DNA from 3 places in the Enterobacter sp. SA187 genome. Region 3 is predicted to be linked to each of the others. Evidence: predicted binding sites of a transcription regulator. Region 3 holds the regulator's gene; each other region holds the start of a gene.
What was found. The regulator PurR, encoded in region 3, represses purine synthesis genes. The targets are predictions, from matches to a motif close to CANGCAAACGTTTGCNTG.
Positions count from the first base shown of each region.

Region 1: a site for PurR is predicted at 1,671-1,688, ahead of purH (bifunctional phosphoribosylaminoimidazolecarboxamide formyltransferase/IMP cyclohydrolase). Genes of this name have one in related genera too.
Region 2: a site for PurR is predicted at 2,213-2,230, ahead of purM (phosphoribosylformylglycinamidine cyclo-ligase). Genes of this name have one in related genera too.

Region 1 covers NZ_CP019113.1:1,452,702-1,457,376, forward strand. Annotated here, with positions in the region: gene purH (bifunctional phosphoribosylaminoimidazolecarboxamide formyltransferase/IMP cyclohydrolase) at 1-1,549, opposite strand, end outside; rRNA gene BMF08_RS07010 (16S ribosomal RNA) at 2,126-3,665, shown strand; tRNA gene BMF08_RS07015 (tRNA-Ile) at 3,737-3,813, shown strand; tRNA gene BMF08_RS07020 (tRNA-Ala) at 3,886-3,961, shown strand; rRNA gene BMF08_RS07025 (23S ribosomal RNA) at 4,160-4,675, shown strand, end outside.
Region 2 covers NZ_CP019113.1:4,236,015-4,240,689, forward strand. Annotated here, with positions in the region: gene uraA (uracil permease) at 46-1,335, opposite strand; gene upp (uracil phosphoribosyltransferase) at 1,432-2,058, opposite strand; gene purM (phosphoribosylformylglycinamidine cyclo-ligase) at 2,292-3,329, shown strand; gene purN (phosphoribosylglycinamide formyltransferase) at 3,329-3,967, shown strand; gene BMF08_RS20285 (hypothetical protein) at 4,107-4,675, shown strand, end outside.
Region 3 covers NZ_CP019113.1:3,082,668-3,087,342, forward strand. Annotated here, with positions in the region: gene punC (purine nucleoside transporter PunC) at 1-1,126, opposite strand, end outside; gene punR (DNA-binding transcriptional activator PunR) at 1,240-2,151, shown strand; gene purR (HTH-type transcriptional repressor PurR) at 2,168-3,193, opposite strand; gene cydH (cytochrome bd-I oxidase subunit CydH) at 3,488-3,580, shown strand; gene BMF08_RS14760 (MFS transporter) at 3,753-4,675, shown strand, end outside.

The DNA of each region.
Region 1 (4,675 bases), 1.6 Mb from region 3:
TACCGTGTTCGTCGGCCGCCGCAATCACTTCATCATCACGAATGGAACCGCCAGGCTGGATCACGCAGCTTACGCCTACGGCCGCAGCGGCATCAATACCATCGCGGAACGGGAAGAAGGCGTCAGAGGCCATCGCGGAGCCTTTCACTTCCAGTCCTTCATCACCTGCTTTAATACCGGCGATTTTCGCGGAGTACACGCGGCTCATCTGACCCGCGCCAATGCCGATGGTCATATTCTCTCTGGCATAGACAATGGCGTTGGACTTAACGAACTTGGCGACTTTCCAGCAGAACAGCGCGTCACGCAGTTCCTGCTCGCTCGGCTGGCGTTTGCTGACCACGCGCAACTCTGCTTCGCTCACCATGCCCAGATCGCGATCCTGTACCAGCAGACCGCCATTCACACGTTTGAAATCCAGACCTGCGACGCGGGCAGACCATTCGCCGCAAACCAGCACGCGCACGTTCTGTTTGGCGGCGGTAATTTTCAGCGCTTCTTCAGTGGCTGACGGGGCGATGATCACTTCAACAAACTGGCGGGAAATAATGGCCTGCGCCGTTTCCGCATCCAGCTCGCGGTTAAAGGCGATGATGCCGCCGAACGCGGAGGTCGGGTCGGTTTTATACGCACGATCGTAAGCGTCGAGGATCGAATCGCTGACCGCCACGCCGCACGGGTTAGCATGTTTAACGATCACACAGGCCGGTTCGCTGAACTCTTTCACACATTCCAGCGCAGCATCGGTATCGGCGATGTTGTTATAAGAGAGTGCCTTGCCCTGTACCTGAGTGGCAGTGGCAACCGAGGCTTCTTTAATTTCTTCTTCTATATAGAAGGCGGCCTGCTGGTGGCTGTTCTCACCGTAGCGCATATCCTGCTTCTTAATGAAGTTCAGATTCAGGGTGCGCGGGAAGCGGCCAGCAGGATCTTTGCTGTCGCCGTGATAAGCAGGGACCAGGCTGCCGAAGTAGTTGGCGATCATGCTGTCGTAGGCGGCAGTGTGTTCGAAGGCTTTAATGGCGAGGTCAAAACGGGTAGCAAGGGTCAGAGAGCCGTCGTTAGCATCCATCTCATTAATAATGGCGTGATAGTCGCTGCTCTTAACCACGATAGCCACGTCTTTATGGTTCTTGGCAGCAGAGCGCACCATGGTCGGGCCGCCAATATCAATGTTCTCTACCGCGTCTTCCAGCGTGCAGCCCTCGCGTGCGACGGTGGCGGCGAACGGGTAAAGGTTCACAACAACCATATCGATTGGAGAGATGTCGTGCTGCGCCATGATTTCATCATCTTGTCCGCGACGACCCAGAATACCGCCGTGCACTTTCGGGTGCAGCGTTTTGACGCGTCCATCCATCATTTCCGGGAAGCCGGTGTAGTCGGATACTTCGGTGACCGGCAGGCCTTTCTCTGCCAGCAGGCGTGCGGTACCGCCGGTGGATAGCAGCTCCACGCCACGCGAGGAGAGGGCCTGTGCAAATTCGATGATACCCGCTTTGTCAGAAACACTGAGCAGAGCGCGGCGGACTGGACGACGTTGTTGCATGGTATTAAATCCCCAGGATTTGGACATTACAGAGAGCGTTAGCTGAATTTTCGGTTTTCTTTCTTCCTAAAATTCAGCTAACGCCCCAGACGGGGCATCCTTGTTTTAGCGCGGGCATTGTAACGAAAACGTTTGCGCAACGCTCGCGAATTTTTAGCGTTTCACCGCTTTGTGGATAACTCTGTGCGTAAATGGGTATAAGGCGGGGTTTTGCTGTGGAATGCAGCAGTCAGTCATTTTTCTGTCATTTAGGTATTGCGGTGCCTTCAGAACTCCCTATAATGCGCCTCCATCGACACGGCGGATGTGAATCACTTCACACAAACAGCCGGTTCGGTTGAAGAGAAAAAATCCTGAAATTGAGGGTTGACTCTGAAAGAGGAAAGCGTAATATACGCCACCTCGCGACAGAGCGCCAAAGCGCGTCGCAACTGCTCTTTAACAATTTATCAGACAATCTGTGTGGGCACTCAAGGACATGGATTCTTAAACGTCGAAAGACGCTAAATGAATACCAAGTCTCTGGAGTGAACATACGTAATTCATTACGAAGTTTAATTCACGAGCATCAAACTTAAATTGAAGAGTTTGATCATGGCTCAGATTGAACGCTGGCGGCAGGCCTAACACATGCAAGTCGAGCGGTAGCACAGAGAGCTTGCTCTCGGGTGACGAGCGGCGGACGGGTGAGTAATGTCTGGGAAACTGCCTGATGGAGGGGGATAACTACTGGAAACGGTAGCTAATACCGCATAATGTCGCAAGACCAAAGAGGGGGACCTTCGGGCCTCTTGCCATCAGATGTGCCCAGATGGGATTAGCTAGTAGGTGGGGTAACGGCTCACCTAGGCGACGATCCCTAGCTGGTCTGAGAGGATGACCAGCCACACTGGAACTGAGACACGGTCCAGACTCCTACGGGAGGCAGCAGTGGGGAATATTGCACAATGGGCGCAAGCCTGATGCAGCCATGCCGCGTGTATGAAGAAGGCCTTCGGGTTGTAAAGTACTTTCAGCGGGGAGGAAGGTGTTGAGGTTAATAACCTCAGCAATTGACGTTACCCGCAGAAGAAGCACCGGCTAACTCCGTGCCAGCAGCCGCGGTAATACGGAGGGTGCAAGCGTTAATCGGAATTACTGGGCGTAAAGCGCACGCAGGCGGTCTGTCAAGTCGGATGTGAAATCCCCGGGCTCAACCTGGGAACTGCATCCGAAACTGGCAGGCTTGAGTCTTGTAGAGGGGGGTAGAATTCCAGGTGTAGCGGTGAAATGCGTAGAGATCTGGAGGAATACCGGTGGCGAAGGCGGCCCCCTGGACAAAGACTGACGCTCAGGTGCGAAAGCGTGGGGAGCAAACAGGATTAGATACCCTGGTAGTCCACGCTGTAAACGATGTCGACTTGGAGGTTGTGCCCTTGAGGCGTGGCTTCCGGAGCTAACGCGTTAAGTCGACCGCCTGGGGAGTACGGCCGCAAGGTTAAAACTCAAATGAATTGACGGGGGCCCGCACAAGCGGTGGAGCATGTGGTTTAATTCGATGCAACGCGAAGAACCTTACCTACTCTTGACATCCACGGAATTTGGCAGAGATGCCTTAGTGCCTTCGGGAACCGTGAGACAGGTGCTGCATGGCTGTCGTCAGCTCGTGTTGTGAAATGTTGGGTTAAGTCCCGCAACGAGCGCAACCCTTATCCTTTGTTGCCAGCGGTTCGGCCGGGAACTCAAAGGAGACTGCCAGTGATAAACTGGAGGAAGGTGGGGATGACGTCAAGTCATCATGGCCCTTACGAGTAGGGCTACACACGTGCTACAATGGCATATACAAAGAGAAGCGACCTCGCGAGAGCAAGCGGACCTCATAAAGTATGTCGTAGTCCGGATCGGAGTCTGCAACTCGACTCCGTGAAGTCGGAATCGCTAGTAATCGTGGATCAGAATGCCACGGTGAATACGTTCCCGGGCCTTGTACACACCGCCCGTCACACCATGGGAGTGGGTTGCAAAAGAAGTAGGTAGCTTAACCTTCGGGAGGGCGCTTACCACTTTGTGATTCATGACTGGGGTGAAGTCGTAACAAGGTAACCGTAGGGGAACCTGCGGTTGGATCACCTCCTTACCTGAAAGAACCTGCCTTGCAGTGTCCACACAGATTGTCTGATAGAAAATAAAGCAGTAAGAAATCTCTGCAGGCTTGTAGCTCAGGTGGTTAGAGCGCACCCCTGATAAGGGTGAGGTCGGTGGTTCAAGTCCACTCAGGCCTACCAAATTCCTCCTGATACTGCGTTGCAAAACGCCCTGTCTCAGAAAGAATACCGGTAACGAGATTTGCATACGATGGGGTTATAGCTCAGCTGGGAGAGCGCCTGCCTTGCACGCAGGAGGTCTGCGGTTCGATCCCGCATAGCTCCACCATCCTTTACTGCTGAAAACAAGAAAACTTCAGAGTGTACCTGAAAAGGTGCGCTGCGAAGTTTTGCTCTTTAAAAATCTGGATCAAGCTGAAAATTGAAACGACACGCTGTTTCTTTTCTCCGTAATAAGAAAAGAAAAACGGTGTGTTCGAGTCTCTCAAATTTTTGCAATCAGAAGTGAAACATCTTCGGGTTGTGAGGTTAAGCGACTAAGCGTACACGGTGGATGCCCTGGCAGTCAGAGGCGATGAAGGGCGTGCTAATCTGCGATAAGCGCCGGTAAGGTGATATGAACCGTTATAACCGGCGATACCCGAATGGGGAAACCCAGTGCAATCCGTTGCACTATCATGTCATGAATACATAGTGGCATGAGGCGAACCGGGGGAACTGAAACATCTAAGTACCCCGAGGAAAAGAAATCAACCGAGATTCCCCCAGTAGCGGCGAGCGAACGGGGAGGAGCCCAGAACCTGAATCAGCATGTGTGTTAGTGGAAGCGTCTGGAAAGTCGCAGGGTACAGGGTGATACTCCCGTACACAAAAATGCACATGTTGTGAGTTCGAAGAGTAGGGCGGGACACGTGGTATCCTGTCTGAATATGGGGGGACCATCCTCCAAGGCTAAATACTCCTGACTGACCGATAGTGAACCAGTACCGTGAGGGAAAGGCGAAAAGAACCCCGGCGAGGGGAGTGAAACAGAACCTGAAAC
Region 2 (4,675 bases), 1.2 Mb from region 3:
GCGCTGCGTTTGAACCGGGCATCACGCCCGGCTCAAACTCGTCGATCACTTCAGGCTGCTATCGCTGTCAGGCGCATCCAGCACCACTTCTTCCGGACGCAGCACGTTGATCAGCTTAAAGATCAGCGCCAGACCCACACCTACGATGGTCGCCAGCGCCATGCCTTTCAGTTCTGCGGCGCCAATGTGCACTTTCGCGCCGCTGACGCCAATGATCAGGATCACCGAGGTCAGGATCAGGTTTTGCGCTTTGCTGTAATCCACTTTGGATTCAATCAGCACGCGAATACCGGAGGCGCCGATCACCCCGTACAGCAGCAGGGAAACGCCGCCCATTACCGGCACCGGAATGATCTGGATCGCCGCCGCCAGTTTACCCACACAGGAAAGCAGAATGGCAATGATGGCCGCGCCGCCGATAACCCAGGTACTGTAGACGCGGGTGATCGCCATCACGCCGATGTTTTCGCCGTAGGTAGTGTTCGGCGTCGAGCCAAAGAAACCGGAAATAATGGTGGAAAAACCGTTAGCAAACATTGAGCGGTGCAGGCCCGGATCGCGGATCAAATCGCGCTTGACGATATTCGCCGTTACCACCAGGTGCCCGACGTGCTCGGCAATCACCACCAGCGCAGCCGGCAGAATGGTGAAGATGGCAAACCACTCAAAGCGCGGCGTGTAGAAGGTCGGCAGCGCAAACCAGTGGGCTTCGGCGATGGGCGTGGTATCCACCACGCCCATGACGAACGACAGCGCATACCCTGCCAGCACGCCGATCAGGATCGGGATGATCGCCATAAAGCCGCGGAACAGTACCGAACCGAAGACCGTCACGCCCAGCGTCACCAGCGCGATAACCACCGTTTTAGTATCCGCCGACTGCCCTTCTGGCGGCAGCAGACCGGCCATATTTGCCGCCACACCGGCCAGCTCCAGGCCGATGACGGCAACGATTGCGCCCATCGCCGCAGGCGGGAACATCACGTCCAGCCAGCCGGTACCGGCTTTTTTCACGATAAAAGAGACGATGCAGAACAGCACGCCGCACATAATGAAGCCGCCGAGCGCCACTTCGTACCCCAGCGGCAACAGCAGCAGCACCGGGGAAATAAACGCAAAGCTTGAACCCAGATAAGCCGGAATTTTCCCTTTACAGATAAAGAGATAAAGCAGCGTCCCGATCCCATTAAACAGCAGCACGGTGGCCGGGTTAATGTGAAACAGGACTGGCACCAGCACGGTTGCGCCAAACATGGCGAACAGGTGCTGCAAACTAAGCGGGATTGTCTGTAAAAGCGGCGGTCTTTCACTCACCCCGATAGCACGGCGCGTCATAGTGTTTTCCTCTGAGTTGTGTTTGTTATTAACGAATGGCTTCTTTTATTCAAAAAAAAGCCGACTATCAAAGTCGGCTGTTTTTTATTTATTCAATTATTTGGTTCCGAAAATCTTATCGCCGGCATCGCCGAGCCCCGGAATGATGTATCCGTGCTCGTTAAGGCCCTGGTCGATCGACGCGGTGTACAGTTCCACGTCCGGGTGCGCTTTCTCCAGCGCCGCAATACCTTCAGGAGCGGCAACCAGCACCAGCACTTTAATGCTGGAGCAGCCTGCTTTTTTCAACAGGTCGATGGTGGCAATCATCGAACCGCCGGTTGCCAGCATCGGGTCAACCACCAGCGCCATGCGCTCGTCGATATTGGAAACCAGTTTCTGGAAGTACGGCACCGGTTCCAGCGTCTCTTCGTCGCGGTAGACCCCGACCACGCTGATGCGCGCGCTCGGCACGTTTTCCAGAACGCCTTCCATCATGCCCAGACCGGCGCGCAGGATGGGCACCACGGTGATTTTCTTACCTTTGATCTGTTCGATTTCCACCGGGCCGTTCCAGCCTTCGATGGTCACTTTTTCTGTAGCGAGGTCGGCGGTCGCGACGTAGGTCAGCAGACTACCCACTTCCGAGGCGAGTTCACGAAAGCGTTTGGTGCTGATGTCATTCTCACGCATCAGTCCCAGCTTATGTTTGACGAGTGGGTGTTTCACTTCCACGATCTTCATACTCTTCTCCTTCCCCAGACAGTTAGCAGCCACAAAAAAAATCGCCGGATTATACCGCTTTTTGTCCGCGGCGCTACAGGTAGTGTGTTGATCCCGATCAATCATAGCGGAAATGAGCCTGACTGAATAATCGCGCCTGCCCCCTAACAATGCACTCGCAAACGTTTGCCTGGGCTGTTAGAATTGCGCCGAAATTTATTTCTACCGCAAGTAAACGCGTGGGGACAGAAGCAGTGACCGATAAAACCTCTCTCAGCTACAAAGATGCCGGTGTTGATATTGACGCGGGTAATGCCCTGGTTGACCGTATCAAAGGCGTGGTGAAGAAAACCCGTCGCCCGGAAGTCATGGGTGGACTGGGTGGCTTCGGCGCGCTGTGCGCATTGCCGCAAAAATATCGTGAGCCAGTGCTGGTTTCCGGCACTGACGGCGTGGGCACCAAACTGCGTCTGGCGATGGATCTGAAACGCCACGACACCATCGGCATCGATCTGGTCGCCATGTGCGTGAACGACCTGGTGGTCCAGGGCGCGGAGCCGCTGTTTTTCCTTGACTATTACGCCACCGGTAAACTGGACGTGGATACCGCCTCAAGCGTGATCAGCGGTATCGCCGAAGGCTGTCTGCAATCGGGCTGTGCGCTGGTCGGCGGTGAAACGGCAGAAATGCCGGGCATGTACCACGGCGAAGATTATGACGTCGCCGGTTTCTGCGTCGGTGTGGTAGAAAAATCAGAAATCATTGATGGTTCAAAAGTGGCCGACGGCGATGTGCTGATTGCGCTGGCCTCAAGCGGCCCGCACTCAAACGGTTATTCGCTGGTGCGCAAAATTCTGGAAGTCAGCGGCAGCGATGCGGAAACCACTGAGCTGGAAGGCAAACCGCTTGCCGATCACCTGCTGGCGCCGACACGCATCTATGTGAAGAACATTCTCGAACTGATTGAGCACGTCGACGTTCACGCTATCGCTCACCTGACCGGCGGCGGTTTCTGGGAAAACATTCCGCGCGTGCTGCCGGATAACACCCAGGCGGTAATCGACGAAGCGTCCTGGCAGTGGCCAGCCGTGTTCAACTGGCTGCAAACGGCCGGTAACGTCAGCCGCCATGAAATGTACCGCACTTTCAACTGCGGCGTGGGTATGCTGATCGCCCTGCCGGCAGCAGAAGCGGATAAAGCTATTGAGCTGATGAATGCTAAAGGCGAAACCGCCTGGAAAATCGGCGTTATCAAAGCCTCCGATTCCGCCGAACGCGTGGTCATTGCGTAATGAAAAATATCGTGGTGCTTATTTCCGGTAACGGCAGCAATTTGCAGGCCATTATCGATGCCTGTAAGCAGAAAAAAATTAACGCCACGATCCGTGCGGTTTTCAGTAATAAGGCCGACGCGTTCGGCCTTGAACGTGCGCGCGAAGCTGATATTCCTGCGCACGCCCTGACCGCCGATCTTTTTGCCAGCCGCGAGGCATTTGATCGTGAACTGATGCAGGAAATCGACGCCTACGCCCCGGATCTGGTGGTTCTGGCCGGTTACATGCGTATTCTCAGTCCCGCGTTTGTGGCGCACTTTGCCGGACGTCTGATCAACATTCACCCTTCCCTGCTGCCGAAATATCCGGGGCTGCATACCCATCGTCAGGCGCTGGAAAACGGCGATACGGAGCACGGCACCTCGGTGCACTTCGTGACGGATGAACTCGACGGCGGCCCCGTAATTCTACAGGCCAAAGTACCGGTTTTTGAGGGCGATACCGAAGCGGACATTACTGCGCGCGTACAGACCCAGGAACATGCGATCTATCCGCTGGTGGTGAGCTGGTTTACCGAAGGCCGCCTGGCGATGCGCGATAACCGCGCGTGGCTGGATGGCGTACCGCTTCCGCCGCAGGGCCATGCCTGCGACTGATCCATAAAACGCATCGCGGCATGAATTCCGCCCGCGATGCGCTTATTTTATTCACAGAATCAATAATAAATTCCAGTTTATTTTCATCTGCGCGGCGAGTAAAATTCGCGCTGGTTATTTATCTCTGGAGCAATGGATTATGCTCAAAAACTTTCGTTTTATTCTCGCCACCTGGATTTTACCTGCGCTGCTGTTGTTTTACGCCTGCGGTCAGTTCATTCATATAAATAAATCACATGATAAAGTTGTATCTATTTATCAGATTTATGAAACTTCTACTGAAATTATCAAATCCTATATCTCTCCGCCGTCAAAACCGGATAAAGAATACCTGCAGCATAAAGCTAATGCCGAACTTTATGCCCGGTTCCCGCCGGAAATGTTCGCCTTTATGAAGGTGGTCACCGCCGAATGGTATTTGTCGATCTCAAGTATGGTATGCGCCCTGCTGTCGCTGTTTTGCGGCATTCTGGCCCAGCGCTTCTGCCTGCGCTGTCGGGATATGGTGGGCCATAGCGAAGATGGCGACGTCAGCCTGTTTAACTGGTTTCGTAACCTGCTCGGGTGGACCAGCGCGGCACAACTATTATTTCTGATCCTGGCGCTGTTAACCATTATTGTTTTCGATATGCTGTGGTTCTCTTATCCGGTTAAGAAAAACGAAACCTGGGAGATGGTATATATCGTCGGCGAAACCCTGGCCGGATT
Region 3 (4,675 bases):
CGGCAGCGGCCAGTAACACGGTGATCAGCATTACGCTGGTGGTGGTCAACAGCGGCGTGCCGATAAGCGCGGACACTACCAGACTGGCAAGGAAACAGAGCCCCAGTTGCAGGGTATTTTGCAACGCCGCCGCGCGTCCGGTCGCCTGCGGGAACGGGCGCAGCGCCTGGGCCACCACAATGGGATAGATGGCGCCGTTCGCCATTGCCATCACGCAGAAGGGCACCAGCAGCGCCGTGAGAGATTGACCCGCCACCAGCCCGGCTATCCAGGTACCCGCCACGCTCAGACCGTAGAACACCAGCAGCCACGGCAGTAACTTTTTACCCTGCCACTTTTGCAGCGCCGCGCGGCATCCATAGCCGCCGATCAGAAAGGCGATGGTTTGCGGTACATAGCTCAGGCCAATGGCCGCCGGGCCGTAGCCCATTTCGCTGAGGATAAAGGGCGAGCCGGTCAGCCAGGCGAAGAAGCTGGCGGAGCAGGCGGCGTAGATCAGCACGTTACCGCGGTAATCCCGGGAACGGAGCAGGGTGGCAAAGGTCAGCGGCACGTCGCTGCTGGTGGTTTTTTTTACCACCGGCTTCAGGCGCAGCGCGGGCAGCATCAGCACCAGCGTAATGACAAACAGCGTCATAAAAATCATTTGCCAGGAAAAATGCGCGAGGATCCAGCTGCCCAGCAGCGGCGCAAGGGCCGGAGAGAGACCCACCAGCGGCATAATGGTGGCGAAGATACGATTAGTGCGGTGCGCCGGATAGTGATCCGTCACCAGCGCCTGCCAGGTGACGGCGGCAGCGCAGACGCCGATCGCCTGGATAAAACGCAGCACCAGCAGCCAGGTGGCGTCGCGCACCCACAGCATGCCCAGACAGCCGACGGCAAAGAGCGCCAGACCGCTTAACAGCACCGGGCGGCGACCATAAGTATCGGACAGCGGACCCCACGCCAGTTGCGCAACCGCAAATCCGGCTAAAAACAGACTCAGGCTGGCGCTGACGGCAGCCGCCGGGGTTTGTAGATCATTCTGAATAACGGCGAAGGCGGGTAAATACATATCTGTAGCCAGAAAGCCCAGTACGCTTAACCCCGCCAGCCAGACTAAAAATCCTTTTCCAGGTTTCATGTCACGTTCTCTTGTTTTGGCAGGTGAGCAGAGCGGCAGAGTGTAGGGAGTGCAATGACGGTTGTGAAACGCTAATATTTGCACATTGCATTCAAAAAATTTGCAGGCAGAACATGTGGTCAGAATATTCACTGGAAGTGGTTGATGCGGTGGCACGAACCGGCAGCTTCAGCGCCGCGGCGCAGGAACTCCACCGGGTCCCATCGGCGGTTAGCTATACGGTGCGGCAACTGGAAGAGTGGCTGGCGGTGCCGCTGTTTGAGCGCCGTCACCGTGACGTGGTGCTTACCCCGGCCGGGCGCTGGTTTTTAAAGGAAGGGCGATCTGTTATCAAAAAAATGCAGATCACCCGTCAGCAGTGTCAGCAGATCGCCAACGGCTGGCGGGGGCAGTTATCCATCGCGGTGGACAATATCGTTAAGCCCGAACGTAGCAGGCAAATGATCGTCGATTTCTACCGCCACTTTCAGGATGTGGAGCTGATCGTCTTTCAGGAAGTATTCAACGGCGTGTGGGACGCGCTGGCGGATGGCCGCGTGGAACTGGCGATTGGGGCGACCCAGGCGGTGCCGGTGGGCGGGCGCTACGCCTTCCGGGATATGGGGAAATTGAGCTGGAAGTGCGTGGTATCCCGTGAACACCCGCTGGCGGCGATGGACGGGCCGCTGAGCGATGACACCTTGCGCAACTGGCCGTCGCTGGTGCGCGAAGACACCTCCCGCTCGCTGCCGAAGCGTATCACCTGGCTGCTGGATAACCAGCGGCGCATCGTCGCGCCCGACTGGGAATCCTCGGCGGCCTGTCTGTCGGCGGGATTGTGTATCGGCATGGTACCGGCGCATTTTGCCAGGCCCTGGCTTGATCGCGGAGAGTGGGTGGCGCTGCCGCTTGAAAACCCCTTCCCGGACGCCGCCTGTTGCCTGACGTGGCAGCAAAAGGACAATTCGCCCGCCTTAAGCTGGCTGCTCGATTATTTAGGAGACAGCGAGACGCTGAATAAAGAGTGGTTGCGGGAGCCAGAGTGACTGGCTCCCGGCAGGCTTAACGGCGGTAGTCGCGGAACGGGCCGTCGGCGACCGAGCGGCGTTCGATGAGACGCGGGTGCACCTCAATGGACTGCGACTCTTCACGCTTGCTGACGATCCTGTCCATCAGCATATTGAAGGCCGTTTCGCCCAGCGAATCTTTCGGCTGGTGAATGGTGGTCAGCGCCGGAGTGAAGAAACGCGCGTTGCGCACGTTGTCATAACCAATCAGCGACACGTCCTGCGGCACGCGCAGACCCATTTCATCAGCCCCGCAGAGCGCGCCCATCGCCATCACGTCGCCGCCGCAGAAGACTGCGGTCGGACGATGCGGCTGGGAGAGGATCTGCTGCATGGCGCGGTAGCCGGATTCCGGCTCAAAGTCGCCCTGCACGATCCAGTTTTCCGGCACCTTAATCAGCGCTTCTTCCATCGCTTTCATAAAGCCCGCCAGACGGCCCGCGCCGGTGTTACGCTCAAGCGGGCCCGGAATGACGCCGATTTCACGGTGGCCACGTTCGATCAGATAACGGCCCGCCATATAGCCGCCTTCAAAAGCGTTATCGATCACCGAATCGGTAAAGTCCGCTTTCGCTTCGCCCCAGTCCATCACCACCATCGGGATATGACGGTACTCTTCAAGCATGCGCAACAGCGGGTCCGGGTATTCAGAACACATCACCATCAGGCCGTCGACGCGCTTTTGCGCCATCATCGACAGATAAGCGCGCTGCTTTTCCAGGTTGTTCCAGGCGTTGCCGAGGATCAGGGTATAGCCCTTCTGGAAGCAGTTTTTCTCAACAGCTTCAATGATTTCGGCGAAGTAGGGCGCTTCGCTGCTGGTCGCCAGCAAGCCAATCGACTTGGTATGGTTAACCTTCAGACTGCGCGCCACCGCGCTTGGGGAATAATGCAGCTCTTTGATGGCTGCCCACACCGCGTTGCGCGTTTCTTCCGCAACAAAACGGGTTTTGTTAATAACATGTGATACGGTTGTAGTGGAAACGTTTGCGCGTTTCGCTACATCTTTAATTGTTGCCATTAGATCTCACTCCAGACCATATCTTAAACTCCTGATACTTCTACAGGTAAACGTTTGCCTTAAAAAACCCTTCGCACAACATTTTCAGGTTGCGATACGCCGGGAAAACAACACAGGACGTCAGGAGGGGTCAGTGGCCGGTACACGAATAAATTTAGCGTGGAATTCTGGCTGATCTTGATGAAAAGGGGAAGTCTAAAAATGGTTATCAATCTAAAACAGAGAAGATTTTTGCGTTTAACTGTGCAAAAATGAGCAATCTCACTTTTTGTGGGGGTTAACAAAGGAGAAAAAATGATGGATAGCAATCTGAAGTATTCGCTGTTTACTACCGTAATCGTGCTCAGCCTGATCGTTGCTGGCGCAATGACTGCCGCTTTTAATTGATCCAGAGCAGGGAGAGCGCTCTCCCTCTCTTTTTCATTCCCGCCGATTGTTATCAAATTTGCAATAATCTTTTGTCACTTCATTAACTTCTGTTTTTTTGTGATTAATGTCATGCTTTTGACTTCACCGCGGGGCGCTCTGTACGCCATCGCATTACTGGAGTCATGTAATAATGAAGATAAATTTTCCCCTGCTGTCACTGGCAATCGGGGCTTTTGGGATAGGTACAACTGAATTTTCACCCATGGGATTGCTGCCGGTAATCGCCCGTGGCGTTGACGTCTCGATCCCTGCCGCCGGCATGCTGATCAGCGCCTATGCGATCGGCGTGATGGTGGGCGCCCCCCTGATGACGCTGCTGCTGTCGCATCGCGCCCGTCGTAACGCGCTGATCTTCCTGATGGCGATTTTCACCCTCGGTAATGTACTGTCGGCCATTGCGCCGGATTACACCACGCTGCTGTTATCGCGCATTATCACCAGTCTTAACCACGGCGCCTTCTTTGGCCTGGGTTCAGTGGTGGCCGCAAGCGTGGTACCGAAACATAAACAGGCCAGCGCCGTGGCGACCATGTTTATGGGACTGACCATCGCCAATATCGGCGGCGTTCCAGCGGCCACCTGGCTTGGGGAAACCATCGGCTGGCGGATGTCCTTCCTCGCCACCGCAGGTCTTGGCGTGGTGTCGATGTTAAGCCTGTTCTTCTCCCTGCCGAAGGGCAGCGCGGGCGTGCGTCCGAATGTGCGCCAGGAGCTGGCGGTGCTGATGCGCCCGCAGGTTTTATCGGCGCTGCTGACCACCGTGCTGGGCGCCGGGGCGATGTTCACCCTTTATACCTATATCTCGCCGGTGTTGCAGGAGCTGAATCACGCCACGCCATTCTTTGTCACCGCAATGCTGGTGCTGATCGGCGTGGGCTTCTCGCTGGGCAATTACCTGGGCGGCAAGTTTGCCGATCGTTCCGTCAGCGGCACGCTGAAAGGCTTTCTGTTGCTGCTGATGGTGATCATGCTGGCGATCCCGCTGCTGGTGAAAAGCGATATCGGCGCGGCCGTGGCGATGGTAGTGTGGGGCGCCGCAACGTTCGCGGTGGT